3 regions of the Pseudoalteromonas sp. NSLLW24 genome follow, and region 1 is predicted to be linked to each of the others. Evidence: predicted binding sites of a transcription regulator. Region 1 holds the regulator's gene; each other region holds the start of a gene.
The links. The regulator LexA, encoded in region 1, represses DNA repair genes until DNA is damaged. The targets are predictions, from matches to a motif close to TACTGTATNNNNATACAGTA.
Positions count from the first base shown of each region.

Region 1 (12,153 bases):
CCCAATAAAATAGTAGCGCCTAAAAAAACTTTAAGTGGAGTGCGTTTATTGTTTTCCATCGCTACGTGGGCAAAATGTAAAGTCACTGAGGAAGTAAGCAGTATTAAGGTATTTATAAGCGGTAAGCCTTGCCAGCCCATAGCTTGAGTAGTTTCGCCAGCAGGTGTTGAAACTAGCGGCCAAACAGCTTCGAAAGTTGGCCATAAAACCTCGTTAGTCATTGCATTATTGCCTGCGCCTCCAAGCCAAGGTACCGACAATACGCGTGCATAAAAAAGCGCACCAAAAAAGGCCATAAAAAACATAACTTCAGAAAAAATAAACCAGCTCATACCTTGTCTAAAAGAGCGATCCATTTGTGCTGAGTACAAACCTTGGTCCGATTCATTAATTACATTTTTAAACCAGCTAAACAACATATACACAAGTACAGCAATACCGGCATAAAGCAGATAAACCCCGCTACCACCTTCTTTACCTACACTCATAACAGTCAAGCCTGCCCCTACTGCAATAAAAAACAATGCAACAGCACCTACAATAGGCCATGGGCTTTGCTCAGGTACGTAATAATGCTCATATTCTTGATTCATTTTATTTACTCCTAGTTTCACACTAGTTTAAAAAGCTAGTTGTTACTTGCCACCAGCTGTTCACTAATATCAAATACGGTATAAGATAAAGTTAATTCTTCAATATCGCTCGGCAATGCGGTATCAACATAAAAAAGTAATTTAAATTCAAGTTCTTCCCCTGCTTTTAGAGGTTGCTGATCAAAGCAAAAACAGGCTATTTTGTGTAAATACTTTGCCGCTTTACCTGGTGAGACTGATGGTACAGCCTGCATTACTTTATCTAGGTTGCTGTTATTTTTAGCACTAAACATTACTTCACGCATTGCACCGGGTTTTACCACTACACTGTATTCTTTTGATTTAACTTCAAACGGTGCACCACTTTGTGCGTGAGTAGTAAAGCTAACGCCGACTTCTCGGTTTTGTACTATTTGTGTACTTTGCTCTGCCTGCTCAAGCGAAGGTTTTCCATTAAGCCCTGTTACATCACAAAACACGTCATACAAAGGTACTAAAGCAAAGGCAAAGGCAAACATGCCTATGCAAATAAGTACCAAACGTTTGAGTAGCGGTGCGTGTGTCATTACTTAATTACCGGCGGCGTAGAAAAAGTATGATATGGCGCTGGAGAGTCAACTTCCCACTCAAGCCCTTCTGCCCCTTCCCATACTTTTGCAGGCACTTTATCACCGCCACGCGCGCATTTAATTACCACAGCTACAAACAACAATTGCGATAAACCAAAGGCAAATCCACCAATACTTATGATTGCGTTAAAGTCGGCAAATTGAAGTGCATAATCGGGAATTCGACGCGGCATACCGGCAAGCCCTACAAAATGCATAGGAAAAAACAATACGTTCACACTCACCAGCGATAGCCAAAAATGCCATTTAGCTAGCGTGATATTAAACATATTGCCCGTCCACTTGGGCAGCCAGTAATAGGCCCCCGCCATTATCGAAAATACAGCCCCTGTTACTAATACATAATGAAAATGCGCCACTACAAAATAAGTATCGTGGTACTGAAAGTCAGCAGGTGTAATTGCCAGCATCAACCCCGAAAAGCCACCTAAGGTAAACAGCACAATAAACGCAATACTAAAAAGCATTGGCACTTCAAAAGTTATTGAGCCTTTCCACATTGTGGCAACCCAATTAAATACTTTTACTCCTGTAGGTACCGATATAAGCATGGTCGCGTACATAAAAAACAACTCGCCAGCGACCGGCATCCCAGTGGTAAACATATGATGAGCCCATACAATAAAGCTCAATAGTGCTATGGAGGATGTGGCGTATACCATTGAGGCATAGCCAAAAAGTTTTTTACGAGAAAAGGTAGGTACTATTGTAGATATAATGCCAAAGGCAGGAAGAATCATTATGTATACTTCGGGATGACCAAAAAACCAAAAAATGTGTTGGAACATCACCGGGTCGCCACCGCCTGCGGCATCAAAAAAGCTGGTCGCAAAATACTTATCGGTAAGTACCATAGTGACAGCCCCTGCAAGCACTGGCATTACCGCTATTAATAAAAAGGCAGTAATTAACCACGTCCATACAAATAAGGGCAACTTCATCCATGTCATGCCGGGAGCACGTAAGTTCACTATAGTTACAATCACATTGATTGCGCCCATTATTGAGCTAATCCCCATAATATGTACGGCAAATACAAACAATGCAGTATTGTCATTACTGTATGTTGTAGACAGTGGTGCATAAAAAGTCCAACCAAATGCAGGACCCCCACCAGGCATAAATAACGATGCCAATAGGATTAAAAACGCAAACGGTAAAATCCAAAAGCTCCAGTTATTCATTCTTGGCAATGCCATATCTGGCGCGCCAATCATGAGTGGTATCATCCAGTTAGCAAGGCCTGTAAAGGCCGGCATAACCGCACCAAACACCATAATTAAACCATGCACTGTGGTCATTTGATTAAAAAAGTGAGGATCGACCAACTGTAAACCTGGTTGAAATAATTCAGCTCTGATCACCATGGCCATTCCACCACCAATTAAGAACATGGTCAGCGAAAAAATTAAATATAAACTACCTATATCTTTATGATTAGTTGTGTAAAGCCAGCGTTTAAAACCTTTAGCTGGGTGATGAGCATGATGAGCTTCATTGGCGTTAGGTTGTTCTACTATGCTACTCATTAGTTCGCCTCCACTTTGGCATCAAGTGCTGCCTGTATTTGACTCGGTTGAATAACATCACCCGTATCATTACCCCACGCATTACGTTTATAAGTAATAACCGCTGCTAATTGCTTTATAGATAACTGTTTGGCAAATGCTTGCATTGCCGTACCGGGTCGCCCATGGATAACTACATCAATGTGATCTTTTATATCGCCAAGCACTATAGGGCTGCCTTTAAGTGCAGGAAATACACCCGGTAACCCCATGCCAGTAGGCTGATGACATGCAGCACAATTGGCCATATATACTTGTTCGCCTAAAGTCATTAATTCTTCTTTTGGGAGGGTTTTATCAAGTAATGCGGCATCTGCTAATGCTGCTTTTTGTTTAGCTTGCTTTGCATCTGCAAGCCACGTTTTAAAATCAGCCTCAGATTTAGCGACCACCACAACGGGCATAAAGCCATGATCTTTACCACACAACTCAGCACATTGGCCTCGGTAAGTACCTTCTTCGTTTATGTTCGTCCATGTTTCGTTTATAAAGCCGGGATTCGCATCTTTTTTAACTGCAAAATCAGGTACCCACCAAGAGTGAATAACATCGTCAGAAGTCATTAAAAATCGTACTTTTTGATTTATTGGCAGTACGAGAGGTTTATCAACCTCAAGTAAGTAGTTAGGATTTTTATCTGCAAGATTCGCTATTTCATCTTGCGGGGTAGATAAAATAGAGTAGAACTCTACATCTTCACCCATATATTCATAATGCCATTTCCATTGCGAGCCTGTAATTTTAATAGTGAGATCAGCTTTGCTGGCATCTTCCATTGCAATTAGAGTTTTAGTGGCTGGTACTGCCATAGCAATTAAAATAACAAACGGGATTGCAGTCCAAAGTATTTCTACTTTAGTGCTTTCGTGAAATTGGGCAGGTACAGCCCCTTTAGATTTACGGTGATGAATAAGTGCCCAAAACATAATTGCGAACACTATCACCCCAATCACACAACATATTATAAATATGGTCATGTGCAGCTGATATACATTATTGCTTATATCGGTTACGCCTTTGCGCATATTGTATTGGCTGTTAGCCAAAACTGGGTGCGAAAAAACACATAATATAAGCCACAAGGTAGAGGTCAGTTTACCCATGTGACGGCTCCTTTGATGCTATTGCGAATGCAAAGCGAAGAGGCATACGGCTTAAACGCCAATTCGTTATTTTTATTTTTTTAGTCAATCTCATTTAATATTGATTGGTTTTGCTGCGCCAACAACGTGTTTGTGTATATTGTGTGTTCTCAAAACTAAAAAGCTGTGAGTTATTATTAGCTCAGCACATTAATAATTAGCTAAAAAATGAACAACAAGCAAGTTTTAGTATAAAAAACAATCAGGTGATATTGAGTAATTAATAAAAAATCAGTAACCAACTAGGTAACAGGAAGTTCAAAAGATGAGCAAAACAAAGGGGTTTAACGCATTCGAAGGGGGAAAATATAAGTGCAAAAAAGTTTACAGCTTAAATTGTCAGTGAGCTATTTATGCCCTATTTTTAGTGCGAATTTAAAACAGAAAATGCGTACTAATTAGTACGCATTTATAAAACTGCTTGTTTAAAAGCTATTTTTAAAGTCACATCCAATCAGCGTTTCTTATAACACCAACGGCTAAGCCTTCAATATTAAAAGACTCATTCTCAAGATCTACTTCAATAGATTCAAAATCGTCGTTTTCAGCATGAAGTAATACTTTACGACCCGCTTTCTCAAGACGTTTTACAGTTACGTCTTCGTCTAGGCGGGCAACAACAACTTGCCCGTTTTCAGCGGTTTGAGTACGATGTACAGCAAGTAAATCACCATCCATAATACCAATATCTTTCATGCTCATACCGTTAACGCGTAGTAAAAAATCTGCAGCCGGTTTAAACATTAATGGATCTATTTTGCAGTGACTTTCAACGTGCTCTTGCGCCAAAATAGGTGAACCAGCAGCAACACGCCCTATAAGCGGTAAACCTAATTGTTCTGGCTCTTCTTCTTCAATTAACTGAATACCACGGCTTGCACCTGGTTTCATTTTAATTGCGCCTTTTTTAGCAAGTGCTTTTAAATGTTCTTCAGCAGCATTGGCACTTTTAAAACCTAATGTTTGCGCTATTTCAGCACGTGTAGGAGGCATACCAGTGTCTTTAATAAAAACTTTAATTAGTTCGAGTATTTGAGCTTGGCGGTTCGTTAATGGTCGCATACAACTGGTTTTCCATACAGTACATTTAACTGTGAGTATATACAGTTAAATAAAAATCGCAAATTTAAATTAAGCCTTAAAATAGCCAAAGTAATTTCACTTGTGTACATTTTAGGGATATAACTAAAGCTAGGTTTATAAATGATTAAAAAAGCAAAGGAGTCATTATGAGTATTTGGTACCAGCCCATCACTTTAGAGCTGTGCAAGCAGTTAGAACAAGGCATTGATGGCCAAGGAACATTAATGAAAACCATGGGAATAGAAGTCACTGAAATTGGTGATGATTACTTAGTAGCCACTATGCCGGCAATTCCTGAGCATCATAACCCAATGGGAATGGTTCACGGCGGTGCTAACGTTGTACTTGCCGAAACAGTTGCCAGCTATGCAGCTAACTTTGTTGTCGATTTTACAAAATTTTACTGCGTGGGGCAGGAAATTAGCGCAAGTCATTTAAAAGCATCTCGCAACGGCACTTTAACAGCAACGGCAAGAGCGTTTCATATTGGCAAACGTAGTTCAGTGTGGGAAATAAAAATTACAAATAGCCGCAATGAGCTGTGCTGCGTATCAAAAATGACCGCAGCAGTCGTAGAGCGAAGGTAGTTACTTTTCGATTGGGTAAATTGTAATTTCCATACCCGCACCAATCGCAGATATACGCAATAATGTATCTGCATCTAAGGCTTGATTAAAGCACTTAGGTGAAGTGCCTGATTCAAAACCAATATCAAACGTTCTACGTGAACAGCTTAACCATTGTTTTAGCGCGTTACGCGAACACGATTCAATAAGCTCACATATATGGTTTATTGCTTTGTCAGGCGTGTTTACTACACCTGTTGCTTCAATACGCGCTAATTGACGGTATTCGTCTTTGTCATAATGTAAAATCGTCGCGACTTTTTTCAAGTCTGCCACTAGCAAACTAATATCTTGCTTTGATTCAAGCTCAAGATCTACATTTAAAAATTGAATTTCCGACATCGTTTCGTATTTATCCTCTAATAATTTCATTGCAAACTTTAACGCAGTTTTACCGTTATACCAAATCAACTATGCTCTATTAACCACTTTATATAGATATTTCGCAGCTTTTAAGTATTTTTTAGCGTTTAAAGCTAGCTGGATATCAAACACTCAGCTCAATTAACAAATAAGTCATGTTAGCAATTTAAGTGTAATCTTTTTTATTTTTAAATGATTACAGTAAGCTATAGTTTAAACTGCGACAAAATGTCGCAGTAACTAATCCCATTAATGTAATAAACTAGCCTCTAAAAATAATAAGACTAAAACATGAATAAAAAAATATTTAAGTATGCTCGCAAGTTACATAAATGGCTCGGTTATTTGCTCGCATTACAAATTTTAGCTTGGCTATTAGGTGGTTTAGTAATGAGCGCTATCCCTCTTGATAAAGTTCATGGGGAGCATCTTGCAACACGTACTCTTAATAACCCATTTACGCAGGCTGATTATGTTGCCTCCCTTGACGATATTGCATCTCAGGTGGTTAATCCAACACAAATAATTTTTGAGAACTTTTTAACCACACCTATAATTACAGTAATAAATAAAGATGAACAGCAAAGCTTTAACGGTATAACAGGCCGACCTTTTGAGCCGCCAACTAAAATACAAATTACCGCAAATGCTAAAGCACACTTACTTATTGATGATCAAGTGACAAGCGCTGTACTGCTAAAGCAAGGTATGCGAGAAGTTGGATATAAAACCAATGTTTGGCAGGTACAATTTGACGACACATTTAACACAACACTGTATTTGTCAGAAAATAACGGCAAAGTTATCACCGTTCGCAGCACACTATGGCGAATTTTCGACTTTTTTTGGATGTTACATATTATGGATTACGATGAGCGAGAGGATTTTAATAATCCGCTGCTTATTAGTTTTGCAGCAACCAGCGTACTTTTTTGCCTAAGTGGAATATTACTACTTATGCAAAACATACGACTAAAACGATTTATCCGAATTAAAAGTAAGAATAAATCAAAGTAGTCATATTGGTTTTTAAGAACTAGCGCACTCTCACCAAAGAGTAAATAAGCCCGAGGAAGTACCCAAGGGCAGATTTTATTCCAAGTGTTTAAATCGACTCAAATGTCGCTTTAACATTTCGTTTTCGAAAATCAACTCATCACGCTCATCCAGCAATTGTAAAACTAAAGCTATTGCCGACCAATCTAACGAAAAGTCATGTTGAATACGGGCCGCTTTTTTAACTAAGGTCACTGCCGATACCGTAAATTGCCACTGCGTAACATGCTTCCCCTCAATTGGAACCGCAATATTGTGCTCAACTAGCTCATATAAAATTGCTTCGCTAATATCACTACTCAAACATAGCTCTTTGCTAGTAAGTAAATCATCTTTTTGTGTCACGATAATTTGCATTATGGCTTGCTCCAGTTATTACGGGGATCAAAGTGAGCTTTTTCGGCTAATTCTTCCCAAAGTTTTTTACTGGTATCATCAACAGATGTTGGATTAACAATTTTAAGCACAGCAAATAAATCACCTTTGGCTTTTTTACTCATTAATCCCTTACCTTTAATACGCAAGCGTTGACCAGACTGACTATTAGATGGAATAGTTAATTGGATTTTGCCTGCCAACGTAGGTAAATTTATTTTTGTACCAAGAGCCGCTTCCCATGGTGCAAGAGGGACGACTATATTTAGGTTATGACCTTCAACATCAAATAATGGGTGGGGCACTAAACTAATTTGTAAGTACAAATCGCCATTTTGCCCGTTCGCTGACCCTAATCCGCCTTGCCCTTTTAGTCGAATTCGTTCGCCATTTACTGAACCTGCGGGAATTTTCACTTTAAGTGATTTTTTAATTTCAGAGACACGACCACTACTATCTCGCTGCGGTAACATAAACTCAACAGGCTTAACGGTATCAACTAAAGTCTCTTCAAGAAAAATCGGGAACTCTATTTCCACATCTTGTCCTTTTTGCGCGCGAGCGGCGTTACTTCTGCCCTGCCCGGAACGATTGAATCCACCGGCGCCGCCAAACATTGAATTAACAAAATCAGAAAACTCTTGATCGGTTTGAGGATCGCTTTGCTGATAATTACTTTGCGATGAAGCATTGTTACCACCATAATTACCTTGCTGTTGACGAGCACGATTTTGTTGGTGACGACGTAACTCGTCATATTTAGTGCGTTCTTCTTTGTTATGAATGACTTCGTAAGCTTCTGCTATTTCTTTAAACTTATCTTCTGCTTGAGGCTCTTTGCTTACATCTGGGTGATATTTTCTGGCTAACTTTTTATAAGCTACTTTAACCGCTTTATCGTCTGCATCAGGCGATATTCCAAGCACTGCATAATAATCAACAAATTTCATTTGCAATCCAAATCCCCATATTGAGTAAGCTTTAAGCATACTCCTTAACGTATAATCTTGTGTGGTTAAAATACGATAAATAGTAAGAAATAAATGAATAGTGAAAATAACTTTGAATAAAAAATTAATCGGACACTTTTTAGTAATATAAGTGCAGGCCTTAAGTTAACTTTATCTTTTATCTTCAAGGCTTTAAACTGCCTGTTCCTGTAGTTCACATTTGTGATGGATATGACTCGATTTATTCTGGCCTTACTGGCTTGTTGTGTGTGTTTTTCGGTATCTGCCGAACAATTTACCCGTTTTTCAACGGCTAAAAGACATTTAATTAAAACCCTCCCTGACAACGCCAAAAGTATTTACTGCGGTTGTGATATTAAAAAAGAAGGCAAAAAACTCATTCCTGATCCTTCTAACTGTGGTTACATTCCTCGAAATACACTTACCCGCTCAGGCAAAGTAAATGTGCGAGCACTACGCATTGAGTGGGAACATATTGTTCCGGCGTGGGAATTTGGTCATCAGCTACAATGTTGGCAAGATGGCGGACGTAAAAACTGCCGTAAAGTAAGTGCTAAATTTAGAAAAATGGAAGCTGATATAAATAACTTAGCGCCAGCTATTGGCGAAATTAATGCCGATCGCTCTAATTATCGTTTTGGCATGCTTAGCGAAAACGCCACACAGTATGGTCGCTGCGAAGTAAAAGTAAACTTTAAGCAACGTGTAGTTGAACCGCCTGTCTATGCACGTAAACGTATAGCCGACACTTACGCTTACATGCAGAAAACATACGGTTTAAAAATCTCTGATAAACAGCAAAAGTTATTTAATGCGTGGAAAAAGCAAGCATTTGCAGATACAAGTAGTGCGAGCAAGCTCTAAGCTTTAACACTCATTTACATAAATCAAAGTTATAAATGTTGAATAAACGAGCGAGTGTTGTAATATTTTAAACAACTTATTTACAGAAAGTCCTTAACTATGTTTAAAAATAATAAAACCTCGCTTGCCATTTTTGCAGCACTTTCGGGCTTTGCTTTAACGGGTTGTGGCGGCGGAGGCGGTATCGACTCTGCTCCTGTAGTTACCACGCCTATAGTTACAACACCTGTTAGTAGCAGCCCAACATGGACAGCGGCGGTATTTGAGCCCTCTAACGATTTAAAAAACTTTTGCGAAACCCCTCGTACGGGTAACGATCCCTTTAATAACAACAACCCCTACCCAGATCAAGCGGGTTCTGCCCTTTATGAAAAGCTTTGGCTTCGCTCTTGGAGCGACGAAACATACCTTTGGTATGATGAGATTGCCGATAACGACCCTGAAAGCTTTACAACAGTAGCCGATTACTTCGCTCAATTAAAAACAGAGCAGCTTACCGACTCAGGGGCAAAAAAAGATAACTTTCATTTTTCAGAACCTACTGAAGATTACTTTCAAGAAGCGCAATCGGGCGTTACTTCTGGTTACGGTATAAATTGGGCATTTATTGGCGATACAGCCGACCGTATTTTACGCGTCGCTTATCTTGAAGATGATTCACCTGCAAGCCAAATAGGCTTTCAACGTGGTGATACTGTACTTTCAGTTGACGGTGTTAGCATTAATACCAATACAGAGTCGGGTGTAGATACGCTTAACGAAGGTTTATTTAGTCCTACTAACGGCGACTCACATACTATTGTTGTACGCAGTAACGATGGCGCCGAAAAAACATTTAATGTAACCGCTGGTAATATTGAACAAACACCTGTTCAAAATGTTAAAACGATTACAACCGCAAATGGTTCAAGCGTGGGTTACATGCAATTTAATAGCCATATAAGCATTGCCCAAGAAGGACTTATTGATGCGGTAAATAAGTTTAAAACCGATGGTATTGATGAGCTTGTAATCGACTTTAGATATAACGGTGGTGGTTTATTAGCACTGTCGGCACAATTAGCTTATATGGTTGCCGGTAATGCCAACGTTAACAACCGCTTTTATTATCAAACTCAACAAAACGATAAACAACCCGTTGATTCGCCCTTCCCATTTATTGATGAAGAAATAGATTACTCTACTTTTTTTAGCACAGGTGAAAACCTACCTGATTTAAACCTATCGAAGGTTTATGTATTAAGCACATCAGGCACCTGTTCGGCATCAGAAGCTTTTATTAATGGTTTAAAAGGTATAGACGCAGAAGTTATTTTAATTGGCGACACAACCTGCGGTAAGCCCTATGGCTTTACCCCAACTCATAACTGCGCAACAACCTATTACACTATTCAATTTAGTGGCGTAAATAGCAAAGGATTTGGCGAATACGCTGCGGGTTTTACACCAACCCCTACGCCACAATTTGATGCTGATGTTCAAGGTTGTGAAATTGAGGACGACTTTGATCATCAGTTAGGCGACAGTGACGAGGCCGTTTTAGCCACCGCATTATTTCATGTTGAAAATGGCAGTTGTCCAGTTAGAACGGCTGCTGCAAAAGCAGAGCCAGCTAATTTTTCAAGCTCTCGTGAATCTCTCATTCCTTTAAATATGCCTGAGCAATTTACCCAGCGTAATATGGACTTAACTTGGCCAACGCTGGGTGAGGAAAGGTAATGGCTAAATTATTACTCCCATTAGCCACCTTGCTCGCTTTAGGCGGATGCCAAAGTGTAAATAGTGAGCCTGCTAAACCCGCTATATTAACGAGCGTTAATCCCAGCGTTATTACAACACTACAACAGGCAATTCAACAAGCTAAGGGAGGCACATTAGTAACACTTGCCGATTCGGTATTTACTAAACGTAGCGAACTGCTAATTGATCATGCAATGAGTAAAGGGTCTGATGGCAGAGTAATTATGGGCGCGCATAATATAAAATCTGAGAAGTTTATTTTGCAACTACGTAATAACCAATGCGAGCTTTACTATCCTAAAAAAGAGCTTACTACAGTACTTGAAGGTGTTACCTGTAAAGAGTTATAAGGCACTTTATTAATGTTTATAAATTAATAAAAAAGGCGCGCAGCATATCGCTGCGCGCCTTTTTCTATTTTAAAGCGTTATTACAAGTCTTGATGCGGACCAAACACTTCATAATGAATCTGCTCGTTTTTAACACCTAACTCAAGTAACTGGTTTTTTATAAATGCCATAAAACCGGCAGGACCACATAAGTAAAAGTCGCCATGACTCAATGGTAGCTGTGCTTGTACTGCGTTTAGGTTCATTAACCCAGTAAAGTCAGCGCCCTCTGTCGCTTGATTAAACCAGGTCATTGTTTGCAAATGGTTATTTTTCGTTGCTAAATCATTTAAATATTTTGAAAACGAATGCTGCTGAGTATTTTCGCAGGCATGTAAATACATAATATTTTGATTAGAGTTATCGCTTAATAACGTTTCGAGCATTGCTAGCATTGGCGTTTGCCCAACACCTGCTGAAATGAGTACCGCTGGACTTGTATTATTACGTAAAAAGAAGTCTCCTGCCGGCGGGTATAGCTCAACAATAGTGCCCTGCTCTAATGAGTGTAAATAATTAGACACCATGCCAGGCTTTGGCTGTAGCTCTTTTTTAACACTAATACGGTAGTTTTTAGCGTTACTTTTTTGTGAAATAGAATACTGGCGAATTTCTTCATATTCAGCGCCCTCTGGCTTAACTTTAATACCTAAATACTGCCCTGGTTTATGTGTAATAACAGCTTCGCCATCAACTGGCGTAAGTGTAAAACTCGTTACTAGTTCTGATTCAGCCTGTTTGTTGGTTATTTCAA
Region 1 covers NZ_JADYWQ010000019.1:7,883-20,035, reverse strand. Annotated here, with positions in the region: gene I6E72_RS16715 (cytochrome c oxidase subunit 3) at 1-593, opposite strand, end outside; gene I6E72_RS16710 (cytochrome c oxidase assembly protein) at 629-1,159, opposite strand; gene ctaD (cytochrome c oxidase subunit I) at 1,159-2,751, opposite strand; gene coxB (cytochrome c oxidase subunit II) at 2,751-3,893, opposite strand; gene lexA (transcriptional repressor LexA) at 4,377-4,994, opposite strand; gene I6E72_RS16690 (PaaI family thioesterase) at 5,162-5,602, shown strand; gene I6E72_RS16685 (hypothetical protein) at 5,603-5,983, opposite strand; gene I6E72_RS16680 (membrane protein) at 6,296-7,021, shown strand; gene I6E72_RS16675 (chaperone modulator CbpM) at 7,097-7,417, opposite strand; gene I6E72_RS16670 (DnaJ C-terminal domain-containing protein) at 7,417-8,385, opposite strand; gene I6E72_RS16665 (endonuclease) at 8,617-9,270, shown strand; gene I6E72_RS16660 (S41 family peptidase) at 9,370-10,989, shown strand; gene I6E72_RS16655 (hypothetical protein) at 10,989-11,360, shown strand; gene hmpA (NO-inducible flavohemoprotein) at 11,441-12,153, opposite strand, start outside.

Region 2 (8,683 bases), on a different contig from region 1:
AGCCTGCCTTGAAGAGAGCGCTACTATATAGGAATAAACATTTAATGCAAGGCCTAAACTAATTAAAGTTGTTCAACCGAACAAAAAGCAATCAAATTGCTATTCTGCGCTCAACCTTTGATGCGGATTAATCATTTTTTGCCATTCCCAGTCTGGATGCCCCATCACTATAAAGTCAGGGTTCTCAGTACTCTCGCGTTGGTTGTACGTTAGCGGGTTAAATTCTGCATCGGTAATACAACCACCGGCTTCTTCAACAATAACTTGTGAAGCACCTGTATCCCACTCTCCCGTTGGACCAATTCTTAAAAAACAATCTGCTTTGCCTTCTGCAACAGTACAAGCTTTTAATGAGCACGAACCAATAGCAATAGTTGTAAACTGACTATTTAAATACTGACTCACCGCTTCTATTTTTTGGCGGCGGCTCACTGCAAGCGTCAAGTTCTCTGGCGGCGCTACAGATATTTGCTTATCAATTGAGTTTTCACGTTTAAAGGCACCATTTTTAGCTGTAGCAAAATAAGTCACACCTTTTGCAGGCCAATGAATAACACCAAGCACTGGGTGATTATTTTCAATCAATGCAATATTTACTGCAAAATCGCCACTTTCTAAAATAAACTCGCCTGTGCCATCCATCGGATCGAGTAACCAATAACGCTGCCAATCCTGTCTGTCGGCGAGTGCTGGTATAGGTGTTTCTTCCGACATAATCGGAATATCGGGTGCTAAGACTTTTAATCCAGCAACCAGTACGTCATTTGCTGCTAAATCAGCTTTGGTAACAGGCGTATTATCTGATTTCTCTTGTTGGCCAATATCACCTTTTTTATAAATGGCCATAATTGCATCGCCAGCACGCTCAGCTAATTCAATACACGGTTCGATTAATTTATTCATCGGCAGCTCCAGACGCTAAATACTTATCTAATAATAGCAAAGCTGCAACACTGCGTGCTTCGGTAAAATCTTCTTGGTCTAATAATGACTGCCACTGAGTTAATGGCCACTTAACAACAACAAGCGGCTCTGGTTCGTCGCCAATAAGGGTTTGTGGGTATAATTGCTTAGCAAATAAAATATGCATAGTGGCATTAAAGTAACTCGGCGCCATTGTTACTGTTCTTAATGGTTTAAAATACTCAGCACCAAAGCCAATTTCTTCTTTAAGCTCTCTGTTAGCAGCTTGCTCTGGCGTTTCGCCCGGATCGATTAAGCCTTTAGGAAAACCTAACTGGTAATCGTTTGTGCCCGCACAGTATTCACGTACAAGTAGTAATTCGTTGTCTGCACTTAACGGAACAATCATCACTGCTCCCCGGCCACCGCCGCGAATTCGCTCATACTGGCGCTCTTCGTTATTAGAAAACTTTAGCTCTAAAGACTCCACAGTAAACAGGCGGCTTTTAGCGACAACATTGTTACTGAGGATTTGTGGTGGTGTTGGGTGCTTTTTCTGTGTCATTGGCGTTAATTTGCTATCATGGCAGTTAGTTCAATAATAAACCTTATAAGTTGAAATTCCTATGTTAAATTGGTCAAAAATCGATACCGTTTTGCTCGACATGGATGGAACATTACTCGATTTACATTACGACAGTCATTTTTGGCTTAACGTTATTCCTGCGCAACACGCATTAGCAAGGGGCATTAGCCTAGATGCAGCTAAAGCAGATATTTTAAAACGCTATCAAGCTGTGAGCGGTCAAATACAGTGGTATTGTTTAGATTATTGGGAGCAGCAATTAAGCTTGCCTATAATGGAGCTTAAACGAGAGTCTCAGCATTTAATTAAAATGCGCGAAGACGTACCTCATTTTTTAACTGAGCTTAAAAAAGCAGGCAAAGAGTTAATTTTACTTACCAACGCCCACCCTGAGAGTGTCATGCTTAAATTTGAGCATACAGCGATTGATAACTACCTAGATGGCGTAGTGTCGACTCATGAATATGGAGTAAGTAAAGAGCAACAAAGTTTGTGGCACCAAGTACAAAAAGACTTAGGATTTAATAAGCAGCGCACTTTGTTTGTAGATGACAGTGTGCCGGTTTTGAATGCCGCACGAGAATACGGCATTGAGCACTTACTTGCAGTTGCTAACCCAGATAGCCAACAACCACATAACGAAATAGCCGATTACCTAAGTGTTACCGACTATCGTAAGATTATCTAACTCAACTTACGTGACTTAAATTTTTGGGTAACGCGCTTCTAGCCCTTGATATACTAACTTTGCAAAATCTGCATGTTCTGTATCAAGGCTTTTAACTACTTCAACTAAATGCTCGTTATCTTCTTGCCCATTCCATTCTTTAATATAGCTACCATCTTTGTAACCGTGATCTTGGCGGAAAAAGTTTAACGTGTTTTTACCTACGTAGCCGCGATATAAATCATCAATATCCATACCCATTTGCGCCATACAGCCGGCAAAGGCACCTGCATTAAACGTTTTATCTGCAACTGCAGAAGCCGCTAATATCTCTAGTGTTTGTTTAAAGTCATCAGCTTGTTGAGCATTACTAAGCTCAGTTTCAAGTTGCTTTGCTAAGTCTTCGTAGCTAGTTTCGCCGTCAATTCTAAGCGATAGACCAAAATGAAAAATATCAACCAACTCTAAAATAACTTGTTCAGTATCTGGTGTTTGTTTTTTCCACCATTTCCAACCATGATGATCCAACATTTCAGCACACTCAACCCAAATAGCGCGGTACCATTCAAACCCTTGAGTAAACCATTGCTCATGTACTTTAGTATTCATGGCGTTTTGCATTTCTAGCATCACTACTAGCTTGTTTAAATTGGCAGACATATCAGTTCCTGTCGTTTTGATTGGCGTAATGTTCGTTGGTGTAATAATACAGATAAAATGCTGATTGTGCATTGCTGTATATTTTTATTAGTGTGCTAGTTATGTTTATCGTGACGTCGTAAACTCATGCCATGAATCAATTAAATCAATGAAATCTTCAAAGCCACAACCACTACTTAAGCCATTTTCTTCAAGCGCTAAATCGTCATCTTGATACGCTATTAGGTCTTCGCTGTCTTGATGAAGCGCATGGGCTTCAAATAATGCTTCGTCTTTCGTTAATATTAAATCTATTTCTTGGCCTTTTAGCGTTAGCGGCTCATAGCTTGAACTCACCGATGCAATAAGCGCTTGCACCATGGCTACTTTGTCTTTGCCTATTTCTTCGTTTAGCCAGCGACCAATAATAGCGTGTTCACTGCTTATTTTAATACGTAGCCCACTAATAGGGTCGCGAATAAATTGATATTCCATAGGGTTTGCCTGTAAATCTTTAATTGCGTAATTATATACGTAAACGCCCGTAAACCACAGGACATATAAAGTAAAATAGCGCCACATGGGCGCTATTTTACTCAACTTGAAAACCGTTAACTTCGCGATCTATAACGCGCTGCGTCAATAATCGACCATAAGTAAATAATAGGCACAAGTACAAAGCCTACAAGCACATAAATTAGTGCGTAACTTATTATAATAGCGAGTGCAAAAAATATAGCCGCTAAAATACGCCCTTGCACTAACTGCCCTAAACCAGGAAAAAATATATTACATAATGCTGCGATTACGTTACCGCCAGAACCTTGATCTGCCATACTAACCTCTGTATTTATTTGATTTTATAATTATTTACTTACACACTCTATGCCAATTTATTAAAGCTTACAAATCAAATAGTTAAATTAGTCTAGATTTAGAGAGTTAGTAAATTTTGCTAACTTTAGGTCAAATTAGCAATTTTTGTTATGTGTTTGCACTTTTCTATTCGCTCAATTAATTAGCAAGTTACTCGTTTTGAACACTATTTTATAAATAGCTGTTTATAAAAACAGTATTTTATTTAGCCTAACAAAAACACCTGTTATACTGGCCACAATATTGATTAAAAAGGCGTAACGATGGACGTTTCACAATTACTCGATGGCTTAAATGACAAACAACGCGATGCCGTTGCAGCCCCACTACAAAACATGCTGGTATTAGCAGGTGCTGGGTCTGGTAAAACACGAGTGTTAGTTCATCGTATTGCGTGGCTTATGCAAGTTGAGCAAGCCTCCGCTTACAGTATTTTTGCAGTTACTTTTACTAATAAAGCCGCTAAAGAAATGCGTGGCCGCGTTGAAGAAACACTAAAAGCGCCTGTAGGTGGTATGTGGATTGGTACTTTCCATGGTTTATCGCATCGTATTTTACGTGCTCATCACCGTGAAGCTAATTTACCAGAAGCCTTTCAAATTTTAGACTCTGACGATCAGCTTCGGATGATCAAGCGCTTATTAAAATCGATGAATATTGATGATAAAAAATGGCCCGCTAAGCAATTTGGCTGGTACATAAGCGCCAAAAAAGATGAAGCACTTCGCCCTAAAGATATTCAAGCATACGATATTAATGAGCAAATGATGCTGCGTGTTTATGCCGCCTATCAAGAGGCCTGTGATAGAGCGGGCCTAGTTGATTTTGCTGAAATATTACTACGCAGCTACGAAGTGTTAAAAAATAACCCTACGTTACTGCGTCATTATCAGCAACGCTTTGCGCATATGCTCGTAGACGAGTTCCAAGATACAAATACCATTCAATATGCTTGGTTAAAATTACTTGCTGGCGATACTAACAGCATTATGATTGTAGGCGACGATGACCAAAGCATTTATGGTTGGCGTGGTGCTAAAATCGAAAACATTAAACGTTTTTTAACTGACTTTAGCGCAGAAACCATTCGTCTTGAACAAAACTACCGCTCAACAGCGACTATTTTGAAAGCGTCTAACGCATTAATTCAAAATAACTCAGAACGTATGGGTAAAAGCTTGTGGACCGACGGTAACGACGGCGAGCCAATCTCTATTTATGCAGCATTTAATGAGTTAGACGAAGCACGCTTTGTAAGTAGCAAACTACGAAGCTGGTTAAATGCAGGTAATGCCCTACAAGATGCCGCAATTTTATACCGTAGTAACGCGCAATCTCGTGTACTTGAGGAGGCCATGCTGCAAGAAGGCTTAAAATACCGTATTTATGGTGGTATGCGATTCTTCGAACGACAAGAAATTAAAGATGCGCTTTCGTATTTACGCCTAGTAGGTAATCGTCAAGACGATGCCGCGTTTGAGCGTGTAATTAATACGCCAGCACGCGGTATTGGTGATAAAACATTGAGCCATATACGAGATTGTGCACGAGCAGAATCGTTACCGCTTTGGTATGCCGCAAAAGCAATTGTAGAACAACAGCAATTATCTGGTCGTGCCTCTGGTGCAGTAAGTAAGTTTGTAGAACTAGTCGAACAAATAGAAGATAAAATTAGCGATCTAACTTTGCATGAGCAAGCCAAGTACACAATTCAAACCTCAGGCTTGATGGCAATGTACCAAGCTGAAAAAGGTGAAAAAGGCCGTGCTCGCGTAGAAAACTTAGAAGAGCTAATTAGCGCATGTGACCAGTACGAACTTCCTGAAGACGAAGAATACAGCTCGCCTTTACAAGGCTTTTTAGCACATACGTCACTTGAGTCAGGTGAAGGACAAGCAGAAGAGCACGAAGACGCCGTTCAAATGATGACACTTCACTCAGCTAAAGGCTTAGAGTTTCCGTTAGTGTTTATGGTGGGCGTAGAAGAAGGCATGTTCCCTTCTCAGCAAAGTAACGAAGAGTCTGGTCGTTTGGAAGAAGAGCGCCGCCTTTGTTATGTAGGCATGACACGAGCAATGGATAAGTTATACATTAGCCATGCTGAGAGTCGCCGTTTATACGGGCAAGAAAAATACCATAGCCCATCACGCTTTTTACGCGAAATACCTGAGGACTGCGTAGAAGAAATCCGTATTAAAACACAGGTTTCTCGCCCGCCTGCCGCCGGGCGTTTTAGCGCATCAGTTAGCCATGCCGCATTTGAAGACAGTGGCTTTAACTTAGGGCAACGAGTTTTGCATGCTAAGTTTGGTGTTGGTACCGTACTTAATTACGAAGGCAGTGGCGCGCAATCTCGCGTACAAGTTAACTTTGACGACCTTGGCAGTAAATGGTTAGTAACGGCCTATGCACGATTACAAGCTGTATAAAGCTCACCTAAATGAGTTAGAACAACAACTAGCTGGCGCGTATCATCGTCAGCTAGTGTTGATTACGGGCAGCCCTGCTTGGTGTTATGAATTACTTAACTCATTAATAGATGAAAACAATACACTTGTTGTATCAAAGCAGTCCGCGATTAAAAATTCGTACTGGCCTACTCGCACTCACCAAATTTTAGGGCAAGAATTTGCTCATGCTGTTTACGATGGTTTTAGTGGTTTACACCCTGATAAACTTGCAGCACTTACCGGCACCGTTAAAGCAGGCGGTATACTGTTTTTATTACTGCCCGAATTAAATGATTTAGCCTCTTGGCAAGACCCCTCATTAAGTACAGTGCAATCACACGGTCAGAGTATTGACTACAGTTTATTTAATCAACGTTTCGCGGCTATTATTAAGCAATTACCCGCTTTTCATTTTAGTGAAAAAAATGGCTGTATTAGTAATCTCGTCAGCTCTGTTACGCATAATAAAATTGATTATGTACCACAGCAAAACTGCGTTGAACAAATAGTAAAAATAGCTAATGGTCGTGCCAACAGGCCTTTACTCATTAATGCTGATAGAGGTAGAGGCAAGTCGGCAGCACTTGGCTTAGCAGCCGCAAAATTAGCTGATAAAAAAGTAATTATTTGCAGCACTCAGTTTAAAGCGACCCATAGTAGCTTTAAACATTTAGCCAACGAGTTAGACCTGCAATACAACGCTGAACATAAACAGCTCGCCAACTTGCACTACGTTGCACCTGACGCGTTATTAAATGCATTACCTGAGTGCGATTTATTACTCATTGATGAAGCCGCCGCGATCCCTGTACCGTTATTGCTAAAAATGCTAGCTCATTACCCTCGTATAGTCTTTGCAAGTACACTGGTTGGGTATGAGGGCAATGGTAGGGGTTATACCATTCGCTTTAGTAACTATATAAAAGCGCACTATAAAGCCTCTAAAGTTGTAACGCTTGATGAGCCACTGCGTTTTGCTAAACACGATCCCCTCGAGAAGCACATTCGCACCTTGCTTGCACTCGGTGCACAATATAAAGAGTTAAGTAGTGAGCAATTAGAGCAGCCAGTTCATAGCGAAATAACTCAGCAATCCCTTGTAAACAATGAGCCTTTACTGCAACAAGTTATTGCCCTGCTTGCATTGGCTCACTATCAAAGTAGTGTAAACGATTTACGCCAACTACTAGACGCACCATCGCAACGAATATTCATCAGCAAAATTAACAATCAATTAGTTGGTGTATGTTTAATCGCAATAGAAGGTGGTTTAAGTGAAGAACTTGCTCTACAGGTTATAAGCGGAGAGCGCCGCCCACAGGGTCATTTAATGGCTCAAACCCTCTCACAACTTAGTTTTAATAATGACTACTTAACACAGTTGAGCGCTCGCGTTGTACGAATAGCGATTGATCCCAGTTCTCACAATATGGGTTTTGGTAAAAAGCTACTTAGCTATTGCGAGTCGCAAGTAAAAAGCCAATGTAGTTGGTTTGGTGCAAGCTTTGGCGCAACAGCGCAGCTACTTAACTTTTGGCAAAAACAAGGGTTTGATACCGTAAAACTGGGTTATCAACGCGATAAAAGCACAGCTGAACATTCGGCGCTTGTGGTTAAATGCTTAAGTAACAAAAGTGCAATTATTAGACCTTTGAAAAAGCAGTTTAAAAACGACTTTTTTTATGCTCTTTTAACACACTTTAAAACACTGGATTGGCAACTTGTAAGTATTTTAATTGAAGGATTTAGCGATGAGCTAGTAAGCCCCGAGACTCGCGAACGATTAGCCTTGCTCGTAAACAGTAACTTCACTCAATTTAATATCTCTGCGACTCTTTGGCAAGTAGTGAATCAGTGTCCTTCTTGTATGTCTCAATTAACAGAGTCTGATAAACAACTTTTAATAAAGTTAGTGCTTCAAAATGAATGTAATGAAAAAGTGATTCAACAATTAGGTTTATTAGGAAAAAAGCAGCTTGAGAATCAATTTAAACGTGCCATAAAAAATCTCACTAGTGCCATCTAATAACTCCTAGTTACCTATCTCTATTAAATCTTATCCATCTTTAAGCTATTTATTTAATTTGTTCTATCCTTAAAGCATTAGCAGGTAAATTAAGATAAAGGCATGGAATTAATAAACTTTAAAGTGGGCTGCAAAACAATTTCACTTAAAATACTCGATATTTTATTAACAGAGCGCTTTGACAATAATCTAACAACTTTACCAAACAATAATAAAAGCTTTATTGGTGTTAAAGATTATATGGATATACCAACGCCTGTTTTTGATTTAGGTATTATTTTAAATAATATCTCAACCGAACAAAGTAATGCGCATGTACTAAAACAACTAAGAACATGGCAAGAAAAACTATTAAACTGGTTCAATACCCTTCAAAGTAACTTATCAAATAGCTCAGCTTCTATTTCAAGCAATGACGCAGAGCTACAAGATTTTGTTCTGTTTTACAAAGAGCTCAACACCGATAATGAAGACTTAAAACTAACAATGTCTCGGCTTAACGAGCCTTTCCAATCATTGCTAGAAACGGTAAAAGA
Region 2 covers NZ_JADYWQ010000033.1:1,072-9,754, reverse strand. Annotated here, with positions in the region: gene cysQ (3'(2'),5'-bisphosphate nucleotidase CysQ) at 100-903, opposite strand; gene nudE (ADP compounds hydrolase NudE) at 896-1,468, opposite strand; gene yrfG (GMP/IMP nucleotidase) at 1,530-2,177, shown strand; gene I6E72_RS19520 (dUTP diphosphatase) at 2,193-2,816, opposite strand; gene I6E72_RS19515 (YacL family protein) at 2,922-3,290, opposite strand; gene I6E72_RS19510 (hypothetical protein) at 3,407-3,631, opposite strand; gene uvrD (DNA helicase II) at 3,935-6,100, shown strand; gene I6E72_RS19500 (GNAT family N-acetyltransferase) at 6,078-8,147, shown strand; gene I6E72_RS19495 (chemotaxis protein) at 8,250-8,683, shown strand, end outside.
Region 2: uvrD (DNA helicase II) is a predicted target of LexA. The motif match lies at 3,851-3,870, and genes of this name have one in related genera.

Region 3 (12,153 bases), on a different contig from region 1:
TTTGCGTATTAATGAGCTATCTCAATCAACTGAGCAATCATTAAATAATACTAAACAGCTTACCGATGCCAGTGATAATCTTAAACAAAGTAGCCAAGAGCTTTCGAGCGTAGTTAATCGTTTTAAATTAGATTAATCGATACCGTTCTCATAAAATGCAAAAAGCCCTGAATTAACAGGGCTTTTTTATTGCATGTAAGTTTTTAGCTTACAAACAGTAACGTGCAAACAAGCTCGTTACTGATGCAGCCGTTGGCTTGCCATGCTGCCAATCACCGCCTTCAACACCGCTTCCTGCAATGTCCATATGCACATAAGGCAAAGGTTGTGCAGAGTCGTTACCGTGCTTATCAAGCCCACCAACAATAGCCATAAACGCCATAGGGAACTGATGTCCACGAGCAGTAACTGCAGATGCCGCATTATTACTAGAGAGTACATCGTCTGCTAGCGTGCGTGGTTTAATAAAGTCGTAATCTTCACGGCGAGAGCGCGATACTTCTGCGCCATCGGCCCACAAATCTCCAAGGTCAGCTATTTGACGTGAAACACCAGCGCTACGAGCTGGACCGTTTTCAACATACGCACCGTAAGGACCCATTGCACGTGCCGCGTGACCCGTTAATGTAGCAACAGTAAACAACGTTGGGTTTATTTCGCCTTTAGCTAAATCTTTCATTTCGCTAAGCAGGTCGCCCATTGCTAAGCGCCCTTCTGCATCGGTATTACCAATGCGTACACGGATACCTTCGCGGCTAGTAATAATTTCATCTGGCACAAAACAATCCGAGCCAATAGAGTTACGAACAACAGCCAAGTACGATACTACTTTAACGCCTTTAGGCTGATAATCCGCAACGGCTTTCATAAAGCCCGCAACAGAAGCTGCGCCACCTTTATCGCGACTCATGCCTGCCATATGACCACCTACTTTTAAATCTGCACCGCCTGTATCGTATACAAGACCCTTACCTACAAACATAAGTGTACGAGTAATTTCGCCCTCTGGTACATATTCAAGCTTAACAACACGTGGGTGATGGCGCTCAACTGCATACGATGCACGAGCAACAGTGCTTAGCATTGGGTAGTTTTTATCAATAGCTGCAATATCATCAATTACGTCAACTGCAATGCTTGAGCCTTTAAATAAATCAACGCAGTAATCAGCAAAACGTGGTGGAGCCATACGCTCAGGTTCGGTGCCACACAAGTCACGCGCGGCATATTGGCCTGCAGCAATTGCATTAACAGCTTTGATTGTTTGCTCGCTTGCGCCAACTAAACCAATTTGAGTAATAGGTTCAATACTTTCACCGTGATATTCACGCGCTTCTAATGGCTGCCATAAGGCTTGGCAAGCGCCTAAATAAGCAACTTCTAAAGCATGCTGATAACGGCTATCGCCATTTAAATTTGGTAAAAATAATGCAGGGTTAACACTACCCGACGCTTTTGCTTCGTTAATTGCTAATTTAGCAGCATCAAAATAACGACGCACGTCGTCGTAATCTCTATTTAACGGACCCGTTGGCGCAAGTACAACGCGTTTATTTTCAATCACTAATAAAGTAACTTGTTTACCAATACGAGAATCAACTTTTGCTTGGTCTAAAATAGCATCACGTAATGAGTTATTTGGTAATAGAGAAAAGTCATCACTAATAATAATAAGCGCATCATGAGATGTGCATTCAAGGCTTGCACTAACCGCTTGAGGGTATGCCATAAATAAAGTCCTGTTAGAAAACATAAGCCCTCATTATCGTCGATTTAAATATTGAAGACCAGCAAGGTGCGATGGGCTAATTATACAACTTGCCAATAAATGGCAACTTGGGGTTACAGGCTTTACAGCTTAATCGAGAATACTCAGTTGGAAGTTTTGTTCTGGCTCGCTTTTAATGCCAACGCCTATGCCAAGTAATCTTACAGGTTGTTGTAGCCCTCGTTGATAGGCCTTAGTAAGAAGTTGAATAAATATTTCTGTGTTTAGCTCGTGGTATGCCTGATCGGCTGAGGTCACTACAAAATTTGCAAACTTCACTTTAACACTCAGCTTATTAATACGGTTTTGTAATTGCTGTTTATTAAGCCTTAAAACTAATTCGTCTAACAATTTTGGCAGCTCATCTAAGCACTCTTGCAAACTTGTTTTGTTGTATTCGTAGGTATGCTCAACACTCAGCGACTTTCTGATGCGATCTGTTGATACTTTACCAACATATTCACCTGCACATTTTTGATAAAGCGACACACCAAAATTACCCACATGTTGCTGCATCCAGTTAACGCCTTTTTCACGTACATCCTTGCCGGTATATAAGCCTTTTAAATTTAGCTTTTCGAGCGTTACTTTACCCACCCCCGGAATTTTCCCCAGCGGTAATTGCGCTAAAAAATCATCGACCTCATGAGGCAAAACGACAAATTGACCATTCGGTTTTTTTTCGTCGCTGGCTATTTTGGCAATAAATTTAATCGGTGCAATGCCTGCTGATGCAGTGAGCCCGGTGGCATTGTAAATATCGGCTCTTATTTGCTGTGCAATAAGTGTGGCACTGCCTTTACAAGCGGTGCTGTCTGTTACATCTAGGTAGGCTTCGTCTAAAGAAAGAGGTTCAACTAAATCTGTGTAGCGGCTAAATACTTCACGTATTTGATTTGAAGCTTCTTTGTATACAGCCATGCGCCCTGGGACAATAACTAAATCGGGGCATAATTGTTTAGCATGATAGTTCGACATAGCCGATCGCACGCCATATTCTCTAGCTATATAGTTAGCGGTTGAGAGCACGCCTCGTCGGCTATTGCCTCCAATAGCAAGCGGTACACATGCAAGTTTTGGATTATCTCGCATTTCTACTGCTGCATAAAAGCAATCCATGTCTATGTGAATAAACTTCTTCATCACCACAACAATAACTGGTTATTTATACAGTCATTATTATAGAATCAAATGTGATAAGCAAGCCTAGGGCCTGTTTATCTTTCGAGGTTGAATTTGCAGCAGTATGTTTGGTATTTAGGCAAGGCAGAGCCTATGTAGTGTGGTTATTCCCCATAAATAGGCGATAACGTAGCACAAATGCCAAACATACGCTGCCCGAAGGGTTCTGCCTAGGGGCAATTTACTCTTTGTTGCTCGGTTTTTACTTAGCCCACTAGGTCACAAACCTCGCGCCGCGATTAAATAGCCCCTAGATTGAACAAATTTTAATCCTGAAAGGTCAACAGGCCCTAGTTAGCGATTAAAAAAAGCGCTTATTACCTTCTTGCTCTTTATAACCGCGCAACCAAAACATAACCTCGAAAAAAAACCCCGCTAACATCAAAATAATAGCGCCTGATTCGTTACCCATTGCGTAACAGGTAAAAGAGGCTATAAAAACCAAACAAGCTAAGGACCAGTTAATTATGTTCTGCATATTTCTACCTCTGTGTGTTTTTGTGTTTGTCTGTGTAATTTAACTGTAGACCTAAAATTAAATAGGTACAATCATCTTATAAAAAAACATGCCATTAATTACCTTGAGCTCGTAACCCCATGTTGATAATCTAAGTACTTTAAAATTAAGGGCCAATAAATAATGCAAACGTTTAAAGATCAGCACCCTATCCATACCGACATCACCGTAGCGTGGGCTGATATGGATGCACTACAACACGTAAATAATGTAGTGTATTTACGTTACTTTGAAATAGCCCGAATCGACTTCTTAAATAAAATAAATCTGTTCGATACAATAAGCCCTAATGGCGTGGGCCCGGTAATAAGCGAAAATAACATTCGTTATAAACGCCCAGTTACATTCCCAGATACGCTTACAGTCGGTGTTACTATTTCTGATATAAAAACAGACCGATTTGTTATGAATTACACCGTATTTAGTCACGCACAAAACGCTATAACAACAACAGGCACTTCAAAAGTGGTTATGTTTGATTTTGAAACAGGCCAAAAAGCCCTCATTGCAGAGCCTCTTTTATCGGCGTTAGTTAGCTACTCTCAAGACGAGCAATAAGGAATTCTCATGCAATACAGCCCACTTGGCAGCAGTGGTATTAACGTTTCAAGAGTATGTTTAGGCAGTATGACTTGGGGTAAACAAAATACTCAAAGCGATGCTGATGAACAAATAGCCTACGCGCTCGAGCAAGGCGTAAACTTTATTGATACAGCCGAAATGTATGCTGTGCCTCCTTCGCCAGAGACCTATGGTAAAACCGAGGAAATTATTGGCAATTGGCTATCGCGTAATCAGCAAAAGCGCAGCGAAGTGGTACTAGCTACAAAAATTGCAGGCAATGGATTATCGTGGGTACGTGATGGTGGCAATATTACTCGCCAAACAGTAATAGAAGCCGTAGACGATTCACTTAAGCGACTTCAAACAGACTACATTGATTTATATCAACTACATTGGCCAAACCGCTCTACCCCTCACTTTGGCAGACAATGGCCCGGCACTCTTAAATTTACCGACGTAAATACACAAGAGCAACAAGCTAGTATGCTTGATATTCTAGAAGGCCTTAATGAATGTGTTAAAGCAGGTAAAATTAAGCACTGCGGTTTATCTGACGATACGCCATGGGGTATAAGCCAGTTTTTAAGTTTGGCCAAAGAGCATAACTTACCGCGTATGGTATCTATTCAAAATGAGTTTAGCTTAGCGCACGCTAAAGACTGGCCGTATTTAATAGAACAATGTGTACACGAAGATATTGCCTACTTACCGTGGTCGCCTTTAGCAGCTGGTTTATTAACGGGTAAATACCTAAACGGTGCTCGCCCAGAAGGATCTCGTTGGACCTTCATGCAGCGCAACGGTATTTTTAGAGATACACCCAATGCAGAGCAAGCCACTAAGCAGTATGTTGATCTGGCTCATGCAAACAATATTACTCCAGCACAACTAGCACTCGCATGGTGTAACCAAGTAGATGGCGTAACCTCTTCAATTATTGGTGCAACAAACATAGCCCAATTAAAAGAAGATATTGATGCATTTAACATCACGTTAAGCGACGAAATTCTTAGTGAAATTAACACTATATTTAAAAACTATCCTATGCCTTATTAAGCATGTACCAGTTAAAAGCAGCCTTGAACAAGGCTGCTTTTAACTAAAATATTTGACCCTACTACAACCAACACTATACTTTAATTAAGTTTTCTTAATTCAACGAACACTTATCAATGCTGAGAAACGGATACTATGCATTTTGTCTATTAATTGTATTTAACGCGCATGCTGTTGAACAAAAATTACAGCCTCTAGAAGAAATTATTTGGCTGCAAAGTTACACGCCCCCTTTTCATATAGCTAAAAGCGAAAGTGCACCACAAGGCGGTATTTGCGACAACCTAACCGAGCAACTCATTAAAACCATAACAGATGTAAAACATACCCGCTTAATTGTCCCTCAGCAGCGTATAAATAAATATTTAAGTGAAGGAAAAAACGTATGCTTCCCGTGTGTTATTTATAAAAAACATAATAACCAACTACTTAACTACTCAAATCCAACAACGGTATATCCCCCATTTTCAATTATCACGACTAAAGAGCTAAAGCCCAAATTAGAAGAAAAGCACGGCTCGCCTATTCACCTTATTAATTTATTAACCGACCCGCAATACGTATACGGGCAAGCTGCTGCACGTAAATTTACAACTAAAATTAATACAATTATTGAAAATACAAAACGAGATAAAGAGTCGTCGTTAAGTTGGAGTAGCGAAAATGAAAGTCAGGCTGTTATAGCACGCTTGAGTCACGGCTTTTTAGACTACTCAATTGATTACCCGTTTATGGCCGATTACTTTAATAAACAAGGAGAATATACGAATATAGAGAGTGTACCAATTGCAGAAAATGACATTCAATTTATACGAGGAGCAATAGGTTGTGCGGCTAACGCACCTAATAATTTTGCACAGCAAGCGCTTAAAAAAATTAACCGCGCGCTAAAAAATAATGTACTACAATCGCCTGAGTATCAACAAAGTCAGCATAATTGGCTTAAAACTACCTTTGCCGACTTTGATAAACACTACCAACAGCAAGTTATTAATTTTTACTTACTTGCCACTGATGCTCAAGCAAGCACTGATCATTAGCATAAAGTGCCACAGCAAAAATACTTTTAGGTGTTACCTCGCCTACGCCCGACGGTGTGCCTGCCATTACTACATCACCATCTTCTAAGCTCATAAATTCACTAATTTCTTGTAAAATTGAGTCCGGATTATGCAGCATAAAATGAGTATCGCCTCGCTGAATTACTTCATTATTAATTTTAAGTTCAAAAGTAAAGTGCTTCATTGTCTCTGTTAGCGCTACAAAATCAGTTAAAATAACAGAGCCGTCGAACGCTTTTGCGCGCTCCCATGGAAGTCCTTTATTTTTTAATTTACTTTGCACAGTACGCTTAGTTAAATCAAGGCCGAGTCCAACCCCTACAAATTTTTTATTTTTAACTACAAAACATAGCTCGGTTTCATAATGCAGCGTATCGCCGTTATGAGCCGCAAATAACGTATTAGTAATTGCACTATTTGGTTTGTTAAATAATACCATTTTGTCTGGCGTTTCGTTATTTAGCTCTGCAATGTGTGCGGTATAGTTACGGCCAACACACACTACTTTTGATGGTGTTAATTCTTCAGATACTAACTTTATTGAATGCATATAAATAATGTCTCAGTTATTGGACCTGTTGACCTTTCAGGATTAAAATTTGTTCAATCTAGGGGCTATTTAATCGCGGCGCGAGATTTGTAACCTAGTGGCTCGGTAACTGCTCCTGCGTTATTCTACTGACTTACATCCCTGTAAGAATAAGTAAAAACCGAGCAAAGCTTCCGCGTCCTGCTCACGCCCCTTACCTAAATCCATGTAGGCAACAAAGAGTATATAGCCCCTGGGCAGAACCCTTCGGGCAGCGCGTGTTTGGCATTTGTGCTACGTTATCGCCTATTTATGGGTAATAACCACACTACACAGGCTCTGCCTTGCCTAAATACCAAACATACTGCTGCAAATTTAACCTCGAAAGATAAACAGGCCCTAGCTAATAAGCGTTTCAAGTAAGCTCAAATTAATAGGTTTAAGTAAAACTCGGTCAATATTTAAATCTTTTATTTCTTTAGGATCTGGCTCTGCGCCACTTACAATCACCAAGCGTAGCTCTGGATATCGCTCATTAACTTGCTGGCCTAAATCAATGCCACGCCCATCAGGTAAATGCATGTCTAACAATACCTTATTAAATTGCTGGTCGTGATTAAGTATTTGCAAACATTGTGCGCAGCTAGACGCAATGACGGTTTCAACGCCTAGACTTTCTAAAAGTAGCTGCGTAATTTGCGCTGCATCGTGATCGTCTTCAACAAGTAAAAAGCGCTGCTTTTTCTCGGTTAAGCCCTTACTACAATTTATATCTTTAGCTTGCGGTGCATGCTCTGGCGCTACCAAATAATCTTGCAAACATTGATATAAAGCCGCGCTATCAACAGGTTTTGGTATTACATCGTTAAAGCCAAGTGCAGCAAGCTCCTCATGTATGCCTTTCATAGTAGCGGCAGTGAGCGCGATTATTGGGCCTTTGTAACCCATTTTTCTAAGCTCTATGGTAGCTTCCTTGCCGCCCATTACAGGCATATGAATATCAATAAAAATAATGTCGTAAGGCGCTTTATACGCATCTGCAATACGCACTTTTTCAAGCGCTTGTTGGCCATGTTCGGCATAATCGACGCGCGCACCACAGGTACTGATCATATGACCGACTAGCATGCGTAAATCACGTAAATCATCAACTACTAATACTCGCCCATGCACTTTACATGGAGCCGATTTACTTTGTAGTTGCGGCGCACTGCTAAAATTAAGTACCTGTCGTTCTACTTCGCTAATATCACCTGGGTAAACCGAAATAGTAAACGTAGAGCCTTTACCAATTTCAGAATGCAAACTAATATCACCGTGCATACGTGCTAACAATTCAGCACATATTGCCAAGCCTAAGCCTGCGCCACCTACAGAGCGTGATTCTACATCAGCTATTTGTTCAAATGGCTTGAATATGAGTTCTTGTTTTTCAGGGGCAATGCCCATGCCTGAGTCTTTAATGCTAAAAAATAGCATTTCACGATCATCAACCCACTGCGTCCACGCATTAACAACAATTTCGCCTTTATCGGTAAATTTAACCGCATTGTTTATTAGATTTATTAAAATTTGGCGAACTCTTGTTGCATCCAGTCGTGCAACCAAAGGTAATGGCTGATGAGATTCAAAGCGCAGCGTAAGGCCCTTATCTAGCACCGATACGCGCATTAGCGTGTATACATCGGCAAGCATGCTATCAAGGTTAACTTCGCTTAGGGTAAGTTCCAGTTTATCGGCTGCTATTTTAGATAAGTCGAGCACATCGTTTAACAGGCTCAATAAATGTTTACCGTTTCGATAAATAACACCCAATTCATTTTCTGCTTGCTGACTAAAGTCGCTCTGCATTAATAGTTCGGTGTAACCTAAAATAGACGATAGAGGAGTACGTAATTCGTGGCTTAAATGAGCTAAAAAGCGGTCTTTTGAGCGATTTTCAGCTTCGGCCTTTAAACGCTCTACTCGCTCACCTTCAACATCTTTACGAGCAAGTGCATAACGAATAGCGCGCGCAAAGCGGCTCGAACTCATTTCTGTTTTTATTAAATAATCTACTGCACCGGCATCAAGCGCTGCCGAGTCTAACTCATCGTTTGACTGCCCGGTAAGCATAATTATGGGGCCGCTAAAGCCATTAGCAATCGCTTCTTTTAATACATCTAAACCATTAGATGCACCCAAGCGGTAATCAAGCAGGCAAATGTCATGCTCGTTTTTACTAAGCGTTGCAATTGCCTGCTCTGGGGAACTTATCCATTGAATGTTAAACGTGTGTGAATCCAATTGGTCCAGATAGTCGCAGGTGAGTATGTAATCATCTTCATCATCTTCTACAAGCAGCAACTGAGTCACTTTATCTAACATACAATCTCCATTAATCGTTAAATGTTGTCGGTAGCTCTACAAACTCTACCCAGTATTTTCCTAGCGTTTTCATCAAATCAACTAAACCATCAAACGTCACAGGCTTTGTAATATAAGATGCGGCACCTAAGTTATACCCTTTAACCATGTCTTCTTCTTGCTTAGACGTAGTTAAAATAACAACCGGAATTCCCTTTAAATTAGGGTTTGCTTTTATAGCTTCAAGTGCTTCACGACCATCCATTCTTGGCATGTTTAAATCAAGTAATATCAATCCTGGTCGCGGCGACACTGTTTTGTCTTCAAACTTACCTTTACGTTCTAAATATTCAAGTAACTCAACGCCATCTTCAACAAAATGAAGCTCGTTAAGTACACGGCTTTCGGCAAGGGCATCTTGTGTTAACAAACGATCATCTTCATCATCGTCTGCCATTAAAATAGTAATAGGTTTTACTTTTGAATAGGGCATTTAAGCCTCTCCTTGCAATGTGAAAAGCGCAGCTTCCACAGGTAGTTTTATAATGAAGGTTGCACCTTCACCGTCTTTACTTTTTGCTGTAATTGTTCCGCCATGACGTTCCACAATACGCCTACATACAGAAAGGCCAATACCTGTGCCTTTATATTGTGAGCGACCGTGCAAACGTTGAAACGGTACAAATATTTTATCGGCATAGTCCTGTGAAAAACCAATACCGTTATCTTCTATAGTAATAACTTGAAAGCTCAAATTGGTATTATGATCCTCACTAAAAATATCTTTATCTTGGTAGCTGATTTTTATATGTGGACTTACACCTGGGCGCCTAAATTTTACAGCGTTCGACAACAAGTTCAAAAACAGCTGCTGCATTTGGCTTTTATCAGCCTGAATAACCGGTAAGTCTTCTACATCAATTTGTGCATCTGACTCTTTTATCGCAATTTCTAAATCACTTAATATATCGGTTACTACTTCGTTTAAATTTGTATCATCGAAGTCTTTGCCGCGCGTAGTAATACGCGAGAACTCTAATAGATCATTAATTAAGTTAGACATGCGTTGCGCTGCATTTTTCATGCGGCCAATGTAATCAATCCCTTTTTCACCAAGCTCATCTTTAAACATGGTTTCGAGGCGGTCACTAAAGGCTTGAATTTTTCTAAGCGGTTCTTGTAAATCATGGCTCGCTACAAAAGCAAACTCTTCAAGCTCTCGGTTACTTCGGCTCAGTTCGTCAGAATACAACGTTAATTCTTGCGTACGCTCAGACACTTTAGTTGCTAAAGTCTCGTTTTGTTTTTCAAGCTCAAAACGATACTTAGCTGCATTTCTTAAATTAAGACGTGTCATTACAAACATACCAATAATAAGTAATAAGCTTGTGATTGCTGTAATAGCAAACGTGATTTTAGCTTCATTCTTAATTTGCGCTAACTTTGAAAAATGGCTCACTTTAAAGAGTAATTCACGGTCTTGAATTTCATTAACATACTCTCTAATTTGCTTATAAAGCTCCCGACCTTTATGTGTATTTAACACATAAATTGCACGTCGCTCTTTGTCATCCAATGCTAGGTTTACAGTTTGCTTCAGCTCTTTAATTTTGCTATCAACTAGTACTAACAACTGAGCAATACGCTCAGCTTGGCCGTCAATCTCAGAGTGTAGTGACTTAACATGATCTGTTTGAGCTTCAATTTGTCCAATAGCATCGTAATAAGGCGTTAAATAGTCAGTCTCTTCTGTTAATAAATAACCGCGCTGACCAGACTCAGCCTGCACTATTGATAAATGCAGTTGCTCAATTGCCGCTGTCAGCATATTAGTGTTATCTAAACTCTTTTGGGTTTGCGTTAAACCTTGAATCGTATTCAATGCTAAAACTGCGTTACCTACAATAATACTTAACACAACAACTATAAAAGCTGCCCAAGTAACATTCGCTTTACCTTGCTGTTTTTGCTTGCTCATTTAGCTTCCCGAATTAGAGTTTGTACAACACTTACTATTTATTGAGAGTCAGTTATTTTTTGTAAACTTTCACTACACTGTTGGCAATTGTTAATAATTTTATCAAGTGCATCTAGCGCTTTTTCTTTTGGCATATCGTTTTCAAGTACCAACTTAATAAGCTCTGCATTCATCGATATACGATTAAGCGGCGCTCTTGCATCGTGTACTAATTTGTTTAGTTGCTCTGTTTGGTTATCGGATGTCATGCCCTTCCTCAAATCTATTTATATTCGCCAATACCGCCATATGCATTAAGGCGGTTATAAAGTGTTTTGGTGCTAATACCCAGCATTTGTGCAGCAAGCGTTTTATTACCTTGCACCTTATCAAGCGTTGCATGAATAAGTTCTTTTTCAACTTCTTCAATGGTTTGTCCTGCTGATACTGGCTTTTCGGCCGCTTGGTTATTAACGCGCGAAAAAGGCGACTCTAAGCTATCAGGTAGAGTAATGTCGCTGGTTTGCGGATCGCTCATAATAAATGCACGGTGTATAGCGTGGCGAAGCTCTCGCACATTACCGGGCCATTCATAGCTTTGCAGTTCTTTGAGCTGCGTTGGCGTCCAACTAAATGGGGTACCGTTTTCATCATTAAGTTGATCTAAAAATGCTTTAGCTAATAAAGGAATATCTTCTTTTCTATCGCGAAGTGGCGGTATATCAATAGGAAAAACAGCCAACCTAAAGTAAATATCTTCACGAATAATATTATTTTGCGCTAAATCAGTAAGCGAGCGGTTAGTGGCTGAAATAACACGACAATTGGTTGGTATTTCTCTGTTACCACCTACGCGTGTTACTTTTTTAGTTTCAAGCACTCGCAGTAAATTTGGCTGCATATCAATTGGCATTTCGGTCACTTCATCTAAAAACAAAGTACCGTTATTTGATTGCTCAAATACCCCTTCTTTGCGGGCTATAGCGCCGGTAAAGGCGCCTTTTTCATGGCCAAATAATTCACTACCTATTAATTCTTTTGAAAGCGCACCACAGTTGCTCGCCACTAACGGGCCTTCGCACTGGCTTGCGTTATGAATAGCCTGAGCTACAACTTCTTTACCTGCACCACTTTCACCCATCAACATTACATTGGCATTTGTTTTAGCAACGC
Region 3 covers NZ_JADYWQ010000009.1:167,140-179,292, reverse strand. Annotated here, with positions in the region: gene I6E72_RS11705 (methyl-accepting chemotaxis protein) at 1-136, shown strand, start outside; gene I6E72_RS11700 (M17 family metallopeptidase) at 209-1,729, opposite strand; gene dinB (DNA polymerase IV) at 1,859-2,911, opposite strand; gene I6E72_RS11690 (acyl-CoA thioesterase) at 3,591-4,025, shown strand; gene I6E72_RS11685 (aldo/keto reductase) at 4,035-5,087, shown strand; gene I6E72_RS11680 (ABC transporter substrate-binding protein) at 5,204-6,127, shown strand; gene I6E72_RS11675 (fumarylacetoacetate hydrolase family protein) at 6,078-6,698, opposite strand; gene I6E72_RS11670 (response regulator) at 7,077-9,044, opposite strand; gene I6E72_RS11665 (response regulator) at 9,055-9,516, opposite strand; gene I6E72_RS11660 (sensor histidine kinase) at 9,517-11,001, opposite strand; gene I6E72_RS11655 (histidine kinase dimerization/phospho-acceptor domain-containing protein) at 11,040-11,249, opposite strand; gene I6E72_RS11650 (sigma-54-dependent transcriptional regulator) at 11,264-12,153, opposite strand, start outside.
Region 3: dinB (DNA polymerase IV) is a predicted target of LexA. The motif match lies at 2,924-2,943, and genes of this name have one in related genera.